DNA from 4 places in the Cyanobium sp. T1G-Tous genome. Region 2 is predicted to be linked to each of the others. Evidence: predicted binding sites of a transcription regulator. Region 2 holds the regulator's gene; each other region holds the start of a gene.
The links. Region 2 encodes NtcA, which controls nitrogen genes in cyanobacteria. Its sites were predicted from a motif close to GTANCNNNNGNTAC; they were not measured.

Region 1 (4,938 bases), on a different contig from region 2:
TTATGAATCGAAACTACAACTCACTGCGCCCCAGCAAGGGCGTTAATGCAGAAAATGACGGCGACCGGTTACCACCATCGCCAAGCCAAGGGCATTGCAGGCAGTGATCGAATCGGCGTCGCGCACGCTGCCGCCAGGCTGAATCACAGCAGTGATGCCCTGACCAGCGGCCAGCCGCACGGTGTCATCGAAGGGGAAGAAGCCATCGCTAGCAAGCACCGCGCCCCGGGCCCGATCCCCGGCCGCTGCCAAGGCCAGCCTGGCCGAGCCAACCCGATTCATCTGGCCGGCGCCAATGCCCAGGCTTTGACCACCCTTAGCCACGGTGATGGCATTGGAGCGCACGTGGCGGGCCAGCTTCCAGGCAAAACCGAGGTCGTCGAGCTCCTGGGCTGTGGGCTGGCGTTCGCTCACCACCTGCCAGGCCGCTCCATCAACCGGTTGATCGTCTAGCTCCTGTACCAGTACCCCGCCCAGCAGGGTGCGCAGCTGGCGCCTGGACGCTAGAGCGATCGCCGCAGGATTCAATTCCAACAGGCGCAGATTGGCTTTCGTCGCCAACCGCTCCGATGCCGGTCCATCAAAGCCAGGCGCCACTACACATTCAAGGAACAGGCTGGTCAGCAATTCGGCGGTGGCTAGATCCACCACACAGTTGATAGCCACAATGCCGCCGAAGGCTGAAAGCCGATCGGCGTCAAGGGCCCGGCTGAGGGCAGCGGCGCCGTTGTGGCCGATGGCCACGCCGCATGGGTTGGTGTGCTTGACCACTACCGCCGCGGGCTGGGCTCCGGGGCCGTAGCCAAACTCCCGCACGGTGGCTAGGGCCGCATCGAGATCGATCAAGTTGTTGTAGCTGAGCTCCTTGCCCTGCAGTTGCACCGCGGCGCCCCAGCCGGCAGCGGGCTCGCTGTGCCAGGTGGCCTGTTGGTGGGGGTTTTCGCCGTAGCGCAGGCTCTGGCGAGCGGGCAGTTCCAGTCGCAGGGGCGCCGCCACCGCTGATGGGACCGCAGATGGGACCTCGACTACGCCGGCTAGCTGGCCTGCCAGCCAGCTGCTGATCGCCGTGTCGTAGCTAGCGGTGTGCTGGAAAGCTTCCAGCGCCAGCTGGCGCCGCAGGGCGGCGCTTATGGCTCCGGTGCGCAGAGACTCAAGGAAGGGTCCGTATTGGCTGGGGCTGGTCAGCACCACCACATCGGCGTGATTTTTGGCCGCTGCCCGCACCATGGCCGGGCCGCCGATATCGATGTTCTCGATGGCGGTATCGAATGCCACCTCCGGGTTGGCAACGGTTTCTCGAAATGGGTAGAGGTTGACCACCACCACGTCGATCGGCGCAATGCCCTGGGCCTCCAGATCAGCCTGGTGGCTGGGCTCGCAGCGGCGGGCCAGGATGCCCCCATGGATGCGTGGGTGCAGGGTCTTGACCCGGCCGCCCAAGATCTCAGGGGCGCCGGTGTGCTCCGCCACCTTGGTGACCTCAAGCCCGGCCGCCTTGAGGGCCGCAGCGGTGCCACCACTAGAAATCAACTGATAGCCAGCCTCCAGCAGCCCCTCGGCCAAGGGCACCAGGCCCTCCTTATTGGAGACGCTGAGAAGGGCCGTGGGGGCCATGGCTGCCAAACGTGCAGGTTTAGGGCCAACCTACGCAGCAACAGATCCCCCGTCATGAGCAGCCAAACCAGCCGGCCCAACGACCAACTAATCCGCAGTGGCCCGGACCTGTGCGACCGGCGCCTTGTGCTGCTGCACGGCTGGGGAGCGGATGCCGACGACCTGCTCGACCTGGCCGAGTTGCTGGTGGGGCCAGCGGTGAGCGTGGTGGCCCTGCGGGCACCACTGCCGCATCCAAGCGGTAGCGGCCGGCAGTGGTACGACCTGCAACAGCCAAATTGGCCCCAGCTGCCTGCCGCTCGAACCCAGCTCCTAGAGCGGCTCCAGGCCCTAGCCGTAGAGGTGCCCCTGCAGCAAACGGCTCTGCTGGGCTTCTCCCAAGGCGCAGCAATGGCCCTTGATGTGGCCACAGCCGGCAGCGGCCTCCCCCTGGCCGCTCTGATCGGCTGCAGCGGCTACCCCCATCCCGGCTGGCAACCAACCGCAGCATCCCTGCCAAAAATCCTGCTCACCCATGGCGAACAGGATCCTGTGGTGCCCTACGGAGCCAGTGAGGCCCTGAAAGAGCAGTTGCAACTCGGTGGCATCGACACCGAACTGATTGGCTTTAAAGGCGGCCACACAATTGACAGCGGCCTGTTTCCTGCCCTGAGGAGCTACTTGGCGGGCCAGTGGTCATGCTGAACAACCAGGGGCCCACCTGAGTTACGCCAGGGCAAAGCCAAGCTCAGACGAAAGCGTATTCGTACTCCTCCATTTCTTCCCAGTCGTCGGCGGCGAGGGCTTCGATGCCTTCGAAAAGCACCTCCTCACCGATGCGGTCGACGATCGTGCGCAGTGAGGGAAACAGGAAATGGTTTTCCTCGGCGTATTGGGCGCTGAACAGGCCCTTTTCGCCCCAGAAGAAGCGATCAGTGGTGTGCTCGTTGCGGCGCACGTTGAGAATTGCTGGGGGCACCAACAGCTCCTCAGCAATGAAGCGGCGTGCTGCCGTGACCGGCTTGTGGGAGCCGGTCTCGAGATTAAAGGTGGGGACATGCGCCAGCACCCGCTGGCCTGCGAGCCGGCGACGGCTAATCCGCTTGCGCTTTTTGGACATTGAACTGCTCCCGAGAAGGAGGAATTAAGAGGAGGAAGAGAAACCGGAGGGGGAACGGACAGTGGGAGCGCAAAACATGCGCAGGGTCCGTGACTCAGCCCACCCGCACCCCCCAAAATTCGGAGAGCAGGGCGACGCCCAAACGTTCTGTTGTCCGAGAGAGTCAGCAGGCCCAGGGGTCAGTGACGCCACACCCCGCCCATTCGGGGTGCAGAACAACAGGAAGCAAGATCGGCGTAAGTCGGATCTGTCACTGCTGTAGCCTGAATTGCCGAAATGGGCAACAAAGGGTGAGGGCGTCACGACGACGAACCGCTGCCCGCTTGCGGACCGCGCCGTATTGGTCGATACCGCTCATCTTAAGACTTTTTTCTGGTTTTCCCACGCCTTATCCAAACTTTTTGGAACACGGCCAGGGCTGAGGGCAGCAGATGCAAGTCTCCAACCGCTTTCTCGCCCTACTGCGCTTCCAGCTAGCCCAGTTCGCTGATCGCAGCGACCTCAGCTCCCTGGTGGTTTACGTCACCCAGCCCGGCGAAGCCAACGCCCCAATCCTTGTACCGATTGGTCAGTGGCCAAGTGACGGCCGCGCCCTGCCTGCGGTGGAAGCTGGCAGCCCGCTGAGCCTGCCCGCCGAGGAGCGGCGCTGGCTGCCGCTGCGCCACCAAAGGGTGCTGCTGGGCGCGATCCAGGTGGAAACCAGCGTGGTGCCCTGGCCAGACAGCCTCGGGCAGCGGCTCCAAGCCGTCGCCCTCTGTCTTACCGAAGCGCTCTGCCTTGATCTGGAACAACAGCAGTTGCAGCAGACCCTCGAGCAACAGCAAGCCGAATTGGGCCTGCTGTTGCACCAGCTGCGCAACCCCCTCGCCGCCCTACGCACCTTCGGCCAACTACTGCTGCGGCGCCTCGAACAAGACCAGCAGAACCGACCCCTAGTGGAAGGCTTGCTGGCGGAAGAGCGCCAGCTCAACCGCTACGTGGATGCCCTCAGCCAGCTGGGCCGCCACGAACAAGCCGCCGTCGGCGGCGAAGCGGCGCCGCCCCTGCTACTTCCCCCTGGGCTGGTGGGGCCCGAGGGCCAGCCCCTGCTCGACTGGCTTGAGCCCTTGGTGCAGCGAGCTGCCGCGACGGCCTCTCTGCAGGGCCGCCCCTGGCATCCGCCATCCTGCTTGCCCAATTGGCACGGGGACAGTGGCGCCGTGGCGGAAATTTTGGCCAACCTGCTAAACAACGCCTTTCGATATAGCCCTAGCGGCACGGCCATCGGCCTGGACTGCCAAGCCCTGGCGTCAGGGGACTGGCAACTGACGGTGTGGGATGGCGGCGAGCCGATTGCCGAAAACGAGCGCCAGGCCATCTTTGAGCAAGGTTTCCGGGGGCGGCAGGGGCAGGGGCGGCCGGGGACGGGGCTGGGACTGGCTCTGGCCAGGGATCTGGCCCGCAGCCTCGGTGGCGAGCTCAACCTGGTGTTGCCGCCGGCAGCCGTTGCCCGGCAACTGCCCGAGCGGGGCAACGCCTTTTGCCTCAGGTTGCCAGCCGCGGCCCCAAGCCCAGCAGCAGGCCCATGAGCAGCAGGGCCAGGGCTTCGGTCCATTCGACACAGGCTCCGTAGCTATCGCCGCTATGGCCGCCGAGCCGGCGGCCGAGCCATAGGGGCACGAGCACCGCTGGCAGCAAACCCAGCCCCTGGGGCCAGGGCCCGCGGGTCCAGGCCGCTAGCCCCAGGGCCAGGGAGAACACCAGCAGGGCCGGCACCAGTTCCGCGGCCAGACCACGCCAGTGCTGCCGGTGAAAAGCAGCACTGCCCTGCTGCCTCAAATATGGAAACCACTGCATGGCCACAAGCGGTGCCACCCGGCCCCAGTAAGCAGACCAGAGCAAGGCCAGCGGGGCAGCGGCCCCTAGGCAAAGCAGGGCTGCTGCCTTGAGCAGTAGCACCACCACCAAGGCCTGCACCCCCGATGCGCCCACCCGGCTATCTGCCATCGCCTCCAAGGCCCTAGGGCCAGCGCCCAAGCCATCGGCCGTATCCATTGCGCCATCAACGTGCAAGCCACCGGTGAGCACCAGCCCAAGGGCCAGCACCAAGGCCACCTGGGCTCCAAGGGGCAGCCAGCCAGCGGCAAGCCACCAGAAAAGGCCCTGCAGCCCGCCAAGCACCAGGCCGATCAGGGGAGCGAAACGGGCAATGCGCTCAAAGCGCGGCGGCACTCCTGGCCAGGCGG
Region 2 (4,938 bases):
CTTGCGCAATGGCAAGCCAACGCTGGTGGAGTTTTATGCCGACTGGTGCGACGCCTGCCGCACCATGGCTCCGGCGATGGAAACGATCGAAGCCCAACACCGCGGCCAGCTCGATGTGGTGCTGCTCAACGTTGACAATCCGCGCTGGCAGCCGGAGCTGGAGCGCTACGACGTCAACGGCATTCCCCAACTAGAGCTGTTCAATGCTGCCGGTGAAGCGGTGGGCCGCTCGATTGGCGCTCGCAGCCTCAACGAATTGCGCGCCCTCAGCAGCGCCCTGATCGCCGGCGAACCCCTGCCACCCCTGGCCGGAGTGGGTGCCGTCAGCAACCTGAGCCAAGCCGCTGGCGAAGTTGCGGCAGCGGAGCCAGGTACTGCCACGATGGCCGGACCCCGCAGCCACGGTTGACGCCTGCCATGGATTCCCGTTTCCGCGTTGCCCTGATCGCCGCCACGCCCAACCCACAGCAGTGCGTTTATGCGGGAATGCATCAGGACTACAGCGAGGGCTTTGTGGCGGCAGATCCCAGCAGCTGGCCAGAGGAGAGCAAGGCAGGGGAGGTCTGCATCAAACGACTTCTCGCCGGCGAGCGCGGTCACTACGGCCCCTTAGAACACGCCCAGATCGTGCTCAACGTTGGCTGGTTTCCCCACTCGGTGATGCAGCAGGCGCGTACCCACCGGGTGGGGGTGAGCTTTGACGTGCAATCGATGCGCTACACCGGCGATCGCATCTGCAAGGCCGCCAATGGTGAACTGGAACTGGAGGAGGTGTTCTATCTACGGCCCGTAGGTAGCTATAGCGACCGGCAGGGCAAAAAATACGCCTATACCGAAGAGCAGCGCTGCATAGATCTAGAGCTCTGCAGCGCTGCAGCGGCTCGCTACCGCGACCTTTTGGCGGCTGGCTTCGCCGAGGAGCACGCCCGCGGCATCCTGCCCTTCGACTACCGCCAGCACTTCGTGGTGAGCTTCACCTTGCGGGCATTTCTGCACTTCCTTGACCTGCGGGCCAAGCTCGACGCCCAGCTCGAAATTCGCGAACTTTGTGAATTGATGTGGCCCCACCTGCAGGCTTGGACACCCCAATTTGCTGAATGGTATGAAAAGAGCCGCTTGCATAGAGCCAGGCTCGCCCCATAGGGCGAACCATTTGGCGCACCTCTCGGTGCGACGCCCAGGCTCGCCCCATAGGGCCTTTTGCGGGAAATTAGATTCTTGCCAAAGTGACGCGTTCGGGCTGGTGCTGATATTTACCAGCCCGATCTTGATAGGTGGTCTCGCAGGGATCGCCCTCAAAAAAGAGCAACTGACAAATTCCCTCATTTGCATAAATGCGGCAGTCGGCCCCCGAAGAATTACTGAACTCCAGGGTGAGGTGACCCTCCCAGCCGGCTTCCGCTGGGGTCGTATTAACAATGATGCCTAGCCGGGCGTATGTGCTCTTACCCAGGCAGATCACCGTGATATTTGATGGCACCTTCATCTTCTCCAGTGCTACTCCCAAACCATAGGAATGGGCTGGCAAGATGAAATAGGACCCATCCTCGTCATCGCGCAGGGGAGCCGGTTCGAGGTTTGCCGGGTTGAACCGCTTGGGGTTCATCACGGTGCCGGGCACATGCCGAAAGATCAAAAATTCCTTAGCCGACAACCGCAAGTCGTAGCCATAGGAAGAGCAGCCGTAGCTGAGCACCGGCGAGCCCGCCGCCTCGGGATCGAGGTGGCGCACCAGGCTCGACTGAAACGGCTGCAACATGCCTGCCGCAGCCTGCTCGTTGATCCAGCGGTCGTTCTTCAGCATCAGAGACCTCGGCGCAACTGGGTGACCTGATCAGCCATGGCCATCAACTCAGGAGTCATGGCTGGCCCTGTCAAAATGACATCTAAATGGGCCGGTCGGCGCTCCAAGGTTGCCAGCACTTCAGCCTGATCGATGTAGCCCAACTCCACAGCCAAGCCCAGCTCGTCGAGCACCATCAGATCCACCGCACCACTGAGCAGCTGCTCGCGGCTGAAGGCCCACACCTGGCGCACCGCCTCCAACAACTCGAGCTCCTGATGGGCAGCTGGCTCTGACAGACAGGCAGGCACGCCGGGCCGCAGCCATTGCAGTCGCCCACACAGCCAGACGCTGCTGCCGAGACCCTGATCTACGCCGCCCTTAAGAAACTGAGTAACCAGCACCCGGCTGCCCAAGCCGGCACTACGCAGGGCCTGGCTGAGCACGGCACCGAAACTGCCGCGGAAAGGCGCCGTATGGATTTGCAGCAAGCCCTCCGACTGGGCCACGAGCCGCAATGCCGGCGCAGCAGCAGGCGCGGAGGTGGCAGCCGCCACAGCCAAAGGGCGATGGCCAGAGCGCTGAGATTGGTGCTGGACCGCCGGAAAACCAGCTCCAGAGGAGGAGGTGAGGCCTGAGACGGGCAAGCTCGCGGTCATGAACAACCTGAATAAGAACCTGGAAAATCGAAAAACAGACCTGGAGCGGCGCGAGCAGCCCATGGTCCCGCGGAGCTGAATGTAGCGGGATCGGGCCGCTCCACAAGCAAACGACACCATCCCTAGCGGAAACATACGTACTGGTGCCCCGGGGGCACCGGCGGTGTCATCTCAAACCGTGTGTATTGCTACAAGCCACCCCCCGGGTGATCCTTAGGGTCCCGGCACTTGCCCAGACCTTGATGGTTGGCGCTACCCACGGATTTAGCCGTACCGCCAACACCCCATCGACGGGTGCCCCTGGCGTGGTGGCAGGCATGGGCAGCGCCGGCCAGGGCAACCCCACCCTGCTGGAAGTGATCCGGGGCCTGGCCGGCAGCAGTGTCGAGACGATCGAACGGGGCAAGACGATCTTTTTTCCCGGCGATCCAGCCGAGCGGGTCTATCTGCTGCGGCGCGGAGCGGTCCGGCTGTCGCGGGTATATGAATCCGGCGAGGAGATCACCGTGGCCCTGTTGCGTGAAAACAGCCTGTTTGGTGTGCTGTCGCTGCTTACCGGCCAGCGCTCCGACCGCTTTTATCACGCTGTGGCCTTCACCAGGGTCGAGATGGTGACCGCACCAGCCACCTCGGTGCGCCGGGCGATCGAGCAGGACGCCAGCGTGGGCTTGCTGCTGCTGCAAGGCCTGTCTTCGCGGATCCTGCAGACCGAAACGATGATCGAAACCCTCACCCACCGCGACATGAGCTCGCGGCTGGTGAGCTTTCTGCTGGTGCTGTGCCGCGATTTCGGCGTTCCCAGCTCGGAAGGGATCACGATTGATCTGCGCCTCTCCCACCAGGCGATTGCCGAAGCGATTGGCTCCACCCGGGTCACAATCACTCGCCTGCTGGGCGACCTGCGCAACGACGGGCTGGTTCAGATCGACCGCAAAAAGATCACTGTGTTTGATCCAATCGCCCTAGCCAAGCGCTTCAGCTGAACGCCAGGGATACTGGGGCCCTTCGCGGACGTATGTGACGGGCTGGCTGCTGATCCTCGCTCTGCTCGCCCTGGGGGGAGTGCTCTCCACCCTGGGCGACCGACTCGGCAGCCTGGTGGGCAAGGCGCGCTTGAGCTTGTTGGGGATGCGGCCCCGCCGCACCGCCGTGTTGATCACGGTGCTCACCGGCAGCCTGATCAGTGCCATCTCCCTAGGCCTGATGCTGTTGGTGAGCGAGCGGCTGCGCACGGGCCTGTTTGAACTCGATCGACTGGAGCAACGGCTGCAAACCAGCCGCAGCCAACTGAGCCGCAGCAACAGCCAACTAGCCAGCAGCCGCCTGGAGGTGGCTCGGGCTGAACAGGGCAAACGGGAGGCCCAGACGCGCTTTGAGCAGGCCCAAGCCCGGGCCAGCAAATTGCGCCAGGAGCTGGCGCCACTTTTAGCCCAGCGCAACCAGCTTGAGCTGGAGCGCAGCCGTCTCAGCGAGGAGGTGAAGGGGCGGGATGCGGAAATCCGCCGCACCGAAGCGGAACTGGCCCAGGTGCGCCGCCGGATCAGCGCCGGTGCCAAAGAACTTAAGGACCTGGAGGGCAACCTGATTGCCCTGCGCCGCGGCGACGTGGTGCTAAGCAGCGGACAGACCCTGGCCAGCGCCAAGGTGACCCTTGAGCGCCCCGAGCAGGCCACGGAGGTGATCACCGCCTTGCTGCAGCAGGCCAATCTCAACGCCTTCAGGCGGGTGCTACCCGGCCAGCCAGCCGATCGCCAGATCCTGCTGGTACCCAAGAACGACATCAGCAAGCTGGAGGGCCTGCTCGCCAAGCCTGGCAGCTGGGTGGTGAGCATTCTCTCGGCCGCCAACGTGCTGAGGGGCGAGCGCCAGGTGCTTGCCTTCCCAGACCTACGCCCCAACCGCCCAGTAGTTAAGGCAGGTGAAGTGCTGGCCAGCACCACGATCGAGGGCGACCTCACAGCCCTGGAGCCGGTTTCGCGGCGACTCAACCTGCTGCTGGCCGCTGCCTATGCCCGAGCCCAGCGCCAGGGCACGTTGGTGGAAGGGCTGCAGTTCGATGCGGCCAGCTTCAAACAGCTGGCCCGGGAGCTGAGCGAGCGCCAGCCTGGCCAGGTTGCCCAACTAGAAGCCCTCGCCATCAACAGCGCCAGCACCGCCGACCCAATTGCGGTGGAATTGCGCTGGTTGGCGGCCCCCTCTCCCGCCCAATCGGGGCCGGGCCCTCGCCGCCCATGACGGGCGCTGTGGCGGGCCTGGTGGCAGGCCTCGATCCCGGGCGCAGCAAATGCGGACTAGTGCTGGCGGATCCTGCCGCTCGCCAGATCCGGCAGGCCGCCATCCTGCCCCCGCAAGCCTGCCTCGCCCTGCTCAAAAGCTGGCAGCAAGTGGGGCTTGGCCAGGTTGTGCTCGGCAATGGCACCGGTAGCCAAGACTGGCGCAGCCGGCTTGGCCAGCAGCCGCTGGCGCTAGCGGTGGTGGATGAGAGCGGCAGCACCC
Region 3 (4,938 bases), on a different contig from region 2:
GATCCTCAAGGTTTCGTGGATGCGCTCCAGGCAGTAGCGCACTGAGCGTGGAAAGATTGGGTCGAGCAGCAGGAAGCCTGCCACCGCTTTTGGCTCGATCGCCTGCTGGCGCGACTGACGGAACATTTGATAGGCCCCGGCGCTGCGCAGCAGGGAGATCCATTGCAGTTCATCGAGCACGCCGCCCACCTCATCAGGTGAAGGCAGCAGCAGGAAGTACTTCACATCAAGTATGCGGGTGGTTTTTTCAGCCCGCTCCAGCACCCGCCCCAGGCGGCTGAATTGCCAGGAGAGGTCGCGGCTGAGGGTGGCATCCGTGATGCCATAGAAAAGTTGGCAGGAGCGGCGGATGTCGCGAAGTTGCTCCTGGGGCGGCTGATTCCAGAAGCCCTTGTTGTCGAACAGCGTCCAATAGATGTCGTTGAGCTGCTCCCACATTTCGGTGGTGATTACATCGCGGATCTGGCGAGCGTTTTCGCGGGCGATGGCGATGCAGTTCACGACGCTGTTGGGATTGGCCTCGGCGCGCACCAGAAAATCCACCACCTGCTCCGGGCGTCCTTCTGGATAAAGACGGTCAAATAGTTCCCGATCACCGCTGGCATCAACCAGGGGCAGCCAGGGCTCGGCGCTGCCGGGCGGGCAGTCGAGGGCCATCGCTTCGCTCACCTCCACAAAGCGGGAGATGTTTTCGGCCCGCTCCACATAGCGGTTGATCCAATAAAGGGAGTCGGCGACGCGGCTCAGCATGGTTGTTCACTCACGATCCAGGTGTCCTTGCAGCCGCCACCCTGAGAAGAGTTGACCACCAGGGAGCCCCGGCGCAGGGCCACCCGGGTGAGACCGCCCGGGCTTACCCAGACCCCCTTGCCGCGCAGCACATAGGGCCGTAGATCCACGTGGCAGGGGAACAATTCGCCCTCGCTTAGCGAGGGCACGGTGGAGAGCTCGAGGGTGGGCTGGGCGATGTAATTGCGGGGATCGGCCTGGATCTTGACGGCAAACTCGGCGATCTCCTCGCTGCTGGCGTGGGGGCCGATGAGCATGCCGTAGCCACCGGCCTCGGCCACCGCTTTCACCACCAGCTCACTGAGGTGGGCCAGCACGTAGGACCGGTCGTCCCCCCTGGCGCAGAGGTAGGTGGGCACGTTCTCGATGATCGGCTCCTCGCCCAGGTAGTAGCGGATCATCTCCGGCACATAGGCGTAGATCAGCTTGTCGTCGGCTACGCCGGTGCCTGGGGCGTTGGCTATTGCCACCCGGCCGGCCCGGTAAGCGGCCATCAGGCCCCGCACCCCCAGCATCGAATCGCTGCGGAATACGGCCGGGTCGAGGAAGTCGTCGTCGATGCGCCGGTAGATCACATCCACCGGTTCGGGTCCGGCCGTGCTGCGCATCCACACCCGGTCGTCCTGGCAGATCAGGTCGCGGCCCTCCACCAGCTGGATGCCCATCTGCTGGGCCAGGTAGCTGTGCTCGAAGTAGGCGCTGTTGAACACCCCGGGGGTGAGCAGCACCACCTTGGGGGTGTCGGTCCAGGGGGCCAGCTCCCGCAGGGTCTGCAGCAGGTGGGAGGGGTAGTCGTCGATCGGCTGCACGGTGCGGCCGGCAAACAGGCTCGGGAACATCCGCTTCATCACCCGGCGGTTTTCCAGGAAGTAGGCCACGCCGGAGGGACAGCGCAGGTTGTCTTCCAGCACACGCCAGGTGCCCTCGCCGTCGCGCACCAGATCAAGGCCGGAGATATGGCACCAGCGTCCCAGAGGCGGCTGGAAGCCCTGCAGTTGGGGCCGCCAGCCCTGGGAGCTCTCCACGTCCTGCCGCGGAATCACACCGTCGTTGAGGATTTTTTGGGGTCCATAGACATCGGCCAGAAATAGGTCGATCGCCTCTAGCCGCTGGAACAGGCCTGCTTCGAGGCGTTGCCAGTCCGCGCTACCGATCAGCCGCGGCAGGGGGTCGAAGGGCAGGATGCGCTCACCCCCCTGGCTGCCGGAGCCATTGAGGCGAAAGGTGGCCCCCAGCCGCCGCAGCAACACACCGGCTGCTGCGTGATTGCGGTTCAGTTCATCGAGGCCCAGCTGGCCTAGGGAGGAGAGCAGAGGGCGTAGGGCAGTGCGAGGCTTATCAGGGGCGCTGAAATATTCGTCGTAGCCCCGATTTGGTCTGTATTCGGTAAACATGCCGCGCCACCTGCCATGGCGGGATCATGTCCACCCGCTGGGGTTGACGCCGGTGTGGATTGATACGGAAGGCCAGCTCCGTCTCTGGCGGCTTCCTTCCTCGGCCATTAAGGTGAGACAACAGCAGCTCTTTGGGGCTTTTGTGATGCCCAGCTATCTCCCCAATCTTGCTGGCGACGCCTCCAGAGCGCCTGGTGTCTCCTGGTCCGAACCCTTCAGTAAAGATCCAGGGCGTTTTGAGGCAGAAACAATCCTCACCGGGGATGAATACCTAGAAATCCTTGGTCCTCACGATGGTCAGCGCCGCTTTGAAAGGTTGGTGGCGCCACCTTGTCGTCCGGTGCCGATTCAGCTGCTCAGCCCAGATGGCGAACCCCGCACCGAGTGGTTTTATGCCGACATCCTCGATATCAGCCTCGGTGGCTTGTGCCTGTTGATCACCGAAAACCATGAGTTACAGGTAGGTCAAAGACTGCTGGTTGATTTCAAGGTGCATCGGGCCACCGACTTGCATCGGGTGGCTGGCTTGGTGCGTTGGTTTGTGCGCTCCGGCACCGTTACCACCATGGGAGTGGGCTTCAGCGAACCCCTGTCCCTGCTTCCCCAGCTGCTGCCGGAGCGGCGCAATCGCCTGCGCGACCCCAACACGGTGGCCGATTAGAGCAGGAAGTAGCGCTGGGCCATTGGCAGCACCTCGGCTGGTTCGCAGCTGAGGTGCATCCCATCGGCGAACACCTCATAGGTCTGGGGGTCAACCTCAACATTCGGCAGGGCCGTGTTGTTTTTCATTGAGGCCTTGCCGATGTCGCCGCGGGTGTTGGTCACTGGCACGCAGGGGCGTTTCAGGCCCAGCTGGCGGGGTAGGTCGGCATCGAGGGCTGCCTGGCTCATGAAGGTGAGGCAACTGGGGGCCAGGGCGGCCCCAAAAGCGGCAAACATCGGCCGGCCGTGCACCGGTCCGGGGGTGGGGATCGAGGCGTTGGCATCGCCCATCTGGGCCCACACGATTGAGCCGCCCTTGATCACCAATTCCGGTTTCACCCCGAAAAAGCCCGGCTTCCACAGCACCAGATCGGCAAGCTTGCCCACCTCCACCGAACCGATCTGGGAATCAAGCCCGTGGGCGATCGCCGGGTTGATCGTGGTTTTGGCGATATAGCGCTTCAAGCGGGTGTTGTCGTTGCGCCCTCCACTTGAAGCGGAGTCTTCGGGCAGGGTGCCCCGCTGCGCCTTCATCTTGTGGGCGGTCTGGAAAGTGCGGGTGATCACCTCGCCCACCCGGCCCATGGCCTGGGAGTCGCTGGCGATGATTGAGAAGGCGCCCAGGTCGTGGAGGATGTCTTCTGCGGCAATCGTTTCGCGGCGGATGCGCGACTCGGCGAAGGCCACATCCTCCGGGATGCGTGGATCCAGGTGGTGGCACACCATCAGCATGTCGAGGTGCTCCTCGAGCGTGTTGCGGGTGTAGGGGCGGGTGGGGTTGGTGCTGCTGGGCAGCACGTTGGCTTCGCCGCAGATTTTGATGATGTCGGGGGCGTGACCGCCGCCGGCTCCTTCGGTGTGAAAGGTGTGGATGGTGCGGCCGCCGATGGCGCGGATCGTGTCTTCCACAAAGCCGGCCTCGTTGAGGGTGTCGGAGTGGATGCACACCTGCACGTCGAAGCGATCGGCCACCGTGAGGCAGCAGTCGATCGCGGCTGGGGTGGTGCCCCAGTCTTCGTGCAGCTTGAGGCCGCAGGCGCCGGCCCGCACCTGCTCCTCGATTGCCTCGGGGGTGGAGGCGTTGCCCTTGCCGTAGAAGCCCAGATTCACCGGCAGGCCCTCGGCGGCCTGCAACATGCGGGCCAGGTGAAAGGCGCCCGGGGTGCAGGTGGTGGCGTTGGTGCCGGTGGCCGGGCCGGTGCCGCCCCCCAGCAGGGTGGTTACACCGCTGGCCAGGGCCGTTTCAATTTGCTGGGGGCAGATGAAGTGGATGTGGGTGTCGATTGAACCGGCGGTGATGATGTGGCCCTCACCGGCGATCGCTTCGGTGCCCGGTCCCACCACGATCGTCACGCCGGCCTGGGTGTCGGGGTTGCCCGCCTTGCCGATGGCGCAGATGCGGCCATCGCGCAGGCCGATGTCGGCCTTGACGATCCCCCACCAATCCAGGATCAGGGCGTTGGTTATGACTGTGTCCACGGCGCCCTGGCTGCGGGGTGTCTGGCCCTGTCCCATGCCGTCGCGGATCACCTTGCCGCCGCCAAACTTGACCTCATCGCCGTAGACAGTGAAATCTTTTTCCACTTCCAGAAACAGCTCGGTGTCGGCTAGGCGCAGCCGATCGCCGGTGGTGGGGCCGTAGGTCTCGGCGTAGGCGCGGCGGGAGATGCGATAGGGCATGGGGTGGGGTTGCCGGGATGGGCGTTAATCGAGCGGTCCGTTGACCAAGCCGTTGAAGCCGAAGATGCGGCGCTCGCCGGCGAAGGGCACCAGCTGCACTTCGCGGCTGTCGCCTGGCTCGAAGCGGATAGCCGTGCCGGCGGGGATGTCGAGCCGCAGGCCGCGGGCCGCGTCGCGGTCGAATTTGAGTGCGCTGTTGGCCTCAAAGAAATGGAAGTGGGAGCCCACCTGCACGGGCCGGTCGCCGCTGTTGGCCACCAGCAGCGTTGTCACGGGCCGACCGGCGTTCAGCACGATTTCGCCGGGCTCGGGCAGTAGTTCACCAGGGATCAGGGGGGGCATGGCTCGGGGATTAGCGGATCGGGGTTGTGGG
Region 4 (4,938 bases), on a different contig from region 2:
GCCTCAGCATTGCCTTGCGTTAGCTGGGGAAGTTCACCGGGCAGCTGGCTTAGCCATTTGTTGGCCTGGCGCAGGTAGGCACTGGAAAGATCCAATCCCACCAGCTGGGCCTTGGGCAAAGCTGCCCTTATCTGGCGCAGGGTGCGACCGGTGCCGGTGGCAAGGTCGAGAACTCGCACCTGGCCGGCTGGCCGATCGGCGAAGGCTTTGATACCCCGCAGCAGGGGAGCAAGCACCCGCCGCCGCATCGGGTCGGCAGTGCCATTAAACAGAATTTCCACCTGCAGGTCGTAGAGAGCCGCGGAGTGGTCGCTTAAGTAGCCGTCAGTCTGGTGATGAAAATTTTGAAGGTAGTAGTCGGGGTAATTTTCTAAATCAACACTGCTGGGTAAATCGCGCACGTTGCGCTCCCGGCGGCGAGTCCAGGTGCTGGGCATATCGAGCCAAACCAGTGGATACCGACTGGCCCAATCCAGCCAGGGGGCATCGAACAGCAGAGATGGCGGGTAAAGCCCCTGTTCTGCTTCCTGCCAGTCGCGCTCGTGCAATGAAGCCATCGCCTGCCTGAGGCTGCCCAGCAATTCAGGCGGTATTGGCACGGTTTTGGGGGTGCCATCTGGAGCAAGCAACCCCATCAGCCTGGTACTCACCTCCTTATGGGTTACCCCCAGCAGCGCCCTGCCCTGCTGCATGGTTTGGTAGGCCAGTTTTGTGAGCTGATCGGGCATGGCGAGGCAATGGCTTGCGCCCATTCCAGCGAATTTGAACTCACACCGCGATTGCTGAAGAGCTGTGAAGCTCTGGCTATTTAGTAGCAACCGCTACCAAAACAGCTGCAGACTGGATTGAGAGAGAGGGGAGCACGCCATGACCACGACCCGCCTACAAGGCCAGCATGCCGATCCTGAATTTTAAACCTGGAGCCTGTTGCACGCCCGCGACAACCGCCTCCATGGCGCCGAACTGGCCCAGATAACCCAGCACCACGATCCCAACCCCGCCGGCGACGCCCTCCATCAGCTCCAGGCCTGGGCCAGGCGCCAGGCCCGCGCAAAGCAACTGCAGGCAAGCGCGATCGCCCACCTGCGCTATTGCCCACCGGCGCCTGCTCAGGCGTCGTAGTACATCACAAACTCGTGGGGGTGGGGCCGCTGGCGCAGCTGCTGCACCTCCTCGTATTTAAGGGTTATCCAATTGTTGATGAAGTCTTCGGTGAAGACACCACCAGCTAGCAAGTAATCCTTGTCTGCATCGAGGGCCTCAAGGGCACCATTCAGAGAGGCCGGCACAGTGGAGATGCGGGCCAATTCCTCTGGGGAGAGCTCGAATAGATCAACATCGGTGCCATCTCCCGGGTCGATTTGATTCTTGATGCCATCGATGCCGGCCATCAACATGGCCGCGAAGCCGAGGTAGGGGTTGGACAGGGCATCGCCGGAGCGGAATTCCAGGCGCTTGGCCTTGGGGCTCGGCCCGGTGAGCGGAATGCGAACCGCAGCGGAGCGATTGCCCTGGGAATAAACCAGGTTCACCGGGGCTTCGAAGCCTGGCACCAATCGCTTGTAGCTATTGGTGGTGGGATTTGTGAAGGCCAGGAAACTGGGGGCGTGCTTCAGCAGGCCACCGATGTACCAGCGGGCAGTCTGGGAAAGGTTGGCGTAGGTGCCTTCGCCGAAAAACAGGGGATTGCCGCCTCTCCAGAGGCTTTGGTGCACGTGCATGCCGCTGCCGTTATCGGCGAACACGGGTTTGGGCATGAAGGTGGCCGTTTTGCCGTACTTACGGGCAACGTTGCGCACTACGTATTTGTAGATCATCACGTTGTCAGCTGCGCTGATCAGCTCGGCAAACTTGATGCCCAGCTCATGCTGGGCTGTTGCCACCTCGTGGTGCTGCTTTTCGATCGGCACCCCCAGGCTGCCCATGGTGAGCAACATCTCCGTGCGCATGTCCTGCAGGGTGTCGTTGGGGGCTACCGGGAAGTAGCCCTCCTTCAACTGAATCTTGTAGGCGAGGTTGCCGCCCTCCTCAAGGCGGGCGCTATTCCAAGGGGCTTCAACTGAATCGACGCTGTAGAAGCTGCTGCCGCTGCCTGAGCTGTAACGGACGTCGTCGAAGACAAAGAATTCAGGCTCCGGCCCGAAGTAGGCGGTATCGGCGATACCGGTGGAACTGAGGTAGTTGAGCGCTTTCTGGGCCAAGGCCCGGGGACAACGGCCATAGGGCTTGCCACTTCGGGGCTCCTGGATCGAGCAGATCAGGCTCAAAGTTTTGTGGCTGTAAAAGGGATCGATCCAGGCGGTGTTGGGGTCCGGCACCATCGCCATGTCCGATTCGTTGATCGCCTTCCAGCCCCGTATCGAGGAGCCGTCAAAGGCGACGCCATCGCTGAAGGAGGCCTCGTCGATCAGGTCGCGGCAGACCGTCAGGTGCTGCCACTTGCCATGCAAGTCGACAAACTTGAGGTCGATCAGCTCGATTCCCTCCTCATGGATCTGACGGAGGACGTCTTGGGCTGTTTGGGCCATTACGAACAAGAAGGATGGGTGCCGACAGGTTGCGGCGTTGCCGGACCGTACGGATCGGCCAGACGCTAATTGGTAGCGCCCGTAACCAAACTGACGGAGAGGATTGCGTAACCGTTTCTGTCAACTTCCCCAGAACCCATCCCTGGCCTGGGATTTGGCGGAATGTGAGTGCTAGTTTTCGATACAGGTGCGTCGATTTGATTCCGCCATGCGCGATGCCATCACTGGTCTAATTGGCCGTTATGACCAGCTCGGCCGCTACTTAGACCGCGATGCGATCGACCGCATCAGCATTTATTACTCCGAATCCAGCGTGCGCCTGGCTGCGGTGGAGCTGATCAACCGTGAGGCTGCGGCCATCGTGCGCGAGGCGGCCCAGCGCCTCTGGCTTGCCGATCCCGAGCTGATCCTGCCCGGTGGCAACGCCTACACCACAAGGCGCCTTTCGGCTTGCCTGCGGGACATGGATTACTTCCTGCGTTACGCCAGCTATGCCCTGATCGCCGACGACGCATCGATCCTCAACGAGCGGGTGCTGAACGGTCTCGACGACACCTACAAGAGTCTTGGCGTACCGACCGGCCCCACCGTGCGCAGCATTGCCTTGATGGCTGATGTGGTCTGCGAGATGCTGCTCGATGCGGGTGTGGCATCGGCGGCAGTGGTTAGGGCCCCCTTTGACCATCTCTGCCGTGGTCTTGGTGCCACCAATCTGCGGGCCCGCTAGGCCCCGTAATTGCTACTTAGGCTCGATTTACACGCTCAATCCTGGTCTTGGTTCCCCTGCCCGTGCTGCCACCAGTTAATTCAGCCCATCGCCGCACGCTGGCTCCCATAGCCACGCCGGATCGTCTGCTGCTCGGTCCTGGCCCCTCCAATGCCCATCCCACCGTGCTTCAGGCCCTGGCCCGAATGCCGATTGGTCACCTCGACCCCCTTTACGTCGAGCTGATGGGTGAGGTGCAGGATCTGCTCCGCTACGCCTGGCAGACCGACAACCGCCTCACCATTCCAATGAGCGGCACCGGCAGTGCGGCCATGGAAGCCAGTCTTGCCAACACGATTGAGCCCGGCGACACTGTTTTGGTGGCCGTCAAGGGCTACTTCGGCCTGCGTCTGGCCGACATGGCCGGTCGCTATCGGGCCAATGTTGTGACGATCGAGAAGCCCTGGGGGGAAGCTTTCAGCCTTGCGGAACTCGAGCACGCCGTAGCCACCCATCGGCCCAAAATTCTGGCCATCGTCCACGCCGAAACATCCACCGGGATCTGCCAGCCCATGGAGGGCATCGGCGATCTCTGCCGTCAGCACGACTGCCTGCTCTTGCTTGATACCGTCACCTCCCTTGGTGCGGTGCCCCTCTACCTCGATGAATGGAAGGTGGATCTGGCCTACAGCTGCAGCCAGAAGGGCCTGAGCTGTCCTCCTGGGCTTGGACCCTTCACCATGGGCCCGCGAGCCGAGGCAAAAATGATGGCCCGGGCGGGCAAGGTCCCCAACTGGTACCTGGACGTCACCCTGCTGAATCAGTACTGGGGCAGTGATCGGGTGTACCACCACACAGCGCCAGTAAATATGAATTTCGGCATGCGCGAAGCCCTGCGCCTGCTTGCCGAGGAGGGACTGGAGGCAGCCTGGGCCCGCCACCGCAGCAATTCCGAGCTCCTATGGGCTGGTCTCGAAGCCCTCGGGCTCGAGCTGCATGCCCCGGCAGCCCTGCGCCTTCCCACCCTCACCACAGTGCGCATCCCCGCAGGAGTTGATGGCAAAGCCTTCTCTCAGCACCTGCTCACTAAGCATGGAATTGAGGTGGGTGGAGGCTTGGGCGCCCTGGCGGGCAAGGTTTGGCGGATCGGCCTGATGGGTTACAACAGCCAGCCTCAAAACGTCGACCTCCTGCTCAACCTGTTTGAAACCGAGCTGCCAGCCTTCATGCCTGCAGTTGCCCCTGCTGCCGTCGCCGCTTAAACCAGCTCGCCAGCAGACCGCTGGCCTGTTCGCCCAAAACCCCTCCGATCACCGTCATGTGGTGATGGGCACTGGCGTTGCTGGCTAAGTCAAGGCAACTGCCGAGGGCGCCCCTTTTCGGATCCGTAGCGCCGAAAATTACAGTTCCCATGCGGGCTTGCACCAAGGCACCGGCACACATCGGGCAAGGTTCCAGGCTCACCAGCAAAGTGCAGCCATTAAATCTCCAGTCGCCGCGCAAACGGGCCGCCTGGCCAAGGGCCACCAGTTCTGCGTGTCCAAGGGGATCGTTGTGCTGTTCGCGTCGATTGCTGCCCCAGCCGATACAGCGTCCGCCTTCATCGAGCACCACAGCGGCGACGGGAATTTCGCCCTGGTTTCCGGCCCGTTCTGCGTGGCGCAGCAGCAGTTGCATCCACTGGCGCTGCAGCTGGGGCCCTGA

Region 1: a site for NtcA is predicted at 3,051-3,064, ahead of KBY75_RS00030 (sensor histidine kinase KdpD). Genes of this name have one in related genera too.
Region 3: a site for NtcA is predicted at 2,236-2,249, ahead of KBY75_RS01325 (circularly permuted type 2 ATP-grasp protein). Genes of this name have one in related genera too.
Region 4: a site for NtcA is predicted at 2,700-2,713, ahead of glnA (type I glutamate--ammonia ligase). Genes of this name have one in related genera too.

The regions. Positions count from the first base shown of each region.
Region 1 is NZ_JAGQBD010000001.1:1,043-5,980, forward strand. Features, by position in the region: gene purH (bifunctional phosphoribosylaminoimidazolecarboxamide formyltransferase/IMP cyclohydrolase) at 43-1,614, opposite strand; gene KBY75_RS00020 (alpha/beta hydrolase) at 1,669-2,298, shown strand; gene KBY75_RS00025 (DUF3155 domain-containing protein) at 2,342-2,713, opposite strand; gene KBY75_RS00030 (sensor histidine kinase KdpD) at 3,145-4,281, shown strand; gene KBY75_RS00035 (adenosylcobinamide-GDP ribazoletransferase) at 4,238-4,938, opposite strand, start outside.
Region 2 is NZ_JAGQBD010000028.1:23,739-28,676, forward strand. Features, by position in the region: gene KBY75_RS13500 (thioredoxin domain-containing protein) at 1-409, shown strand, start outside; gene thyX (FAD-dependent thymidylate synthase) at 418-1,143, shown strand; gene dcd (dCTP deaminase) at 1,211-1,804, opposite strand; gene KBY75_RS13515 (cob(I)yrinic acid a,c-diamide adenosyltransferase) at 1,804-2,442, opposite strand; gene ntcA (global nitrogen regulator NtcA) at 2,685-3,425, shown strand; gene KBY75_RS13525 (DUF3084 domain-containing protein) at 3,460-4,677, shown strand; gene KBY75_RS13530 (resolvase) at 4,674-4,938, shown strand, end outside.
Region 3 is NZ_JAGQBD010000001.1:273,307-278,244, forward strand. Features, by position in the region: gene KBY75_RS01320 (alpha-E domain-containing protein) at 1-750, opposite strand, end outside; gene KBY75_RS01325 (circularly permuted type 2 ATP-grasp protein) at 744-2,183, opposite strand; gene KBY75_RS01330 (PilZ domain-containing protein) at 2,329-2,844, shown strand; gene ureC (urease subunit alpha) at 2,841-4,565, opposite strand; gene KBY75_RS01340 (urease subunit beta) at 4,590-4,907, opposite strand.
Region 4 is NZ_JAGQBD010000004.1:121,463-126,400, reverse strand. Features, by position in the region: gene KBY75_RS04415 (class I SAM-dependent methyltransferase) at 1-728, opposite strand, end outside; gene KBY75_RS04410 (hypothetical protein) at 883-1,083, opposite strand; gene glnA (type I glutamate--ammonia ligase) at 1,110-2,528, opposite strand; gene KBY75_RS04400 (allophycocyanin subunit beta) at 2,737-3,255, shown strand; gene KBY75_RS04395 (alanine--glyoxylate aminotransferase family protein) at 3,318-4,496, shown strand; gene KBY75_RS04390 (nucleoside deaminase) at 4,459-4,938, opposite strand, start outside.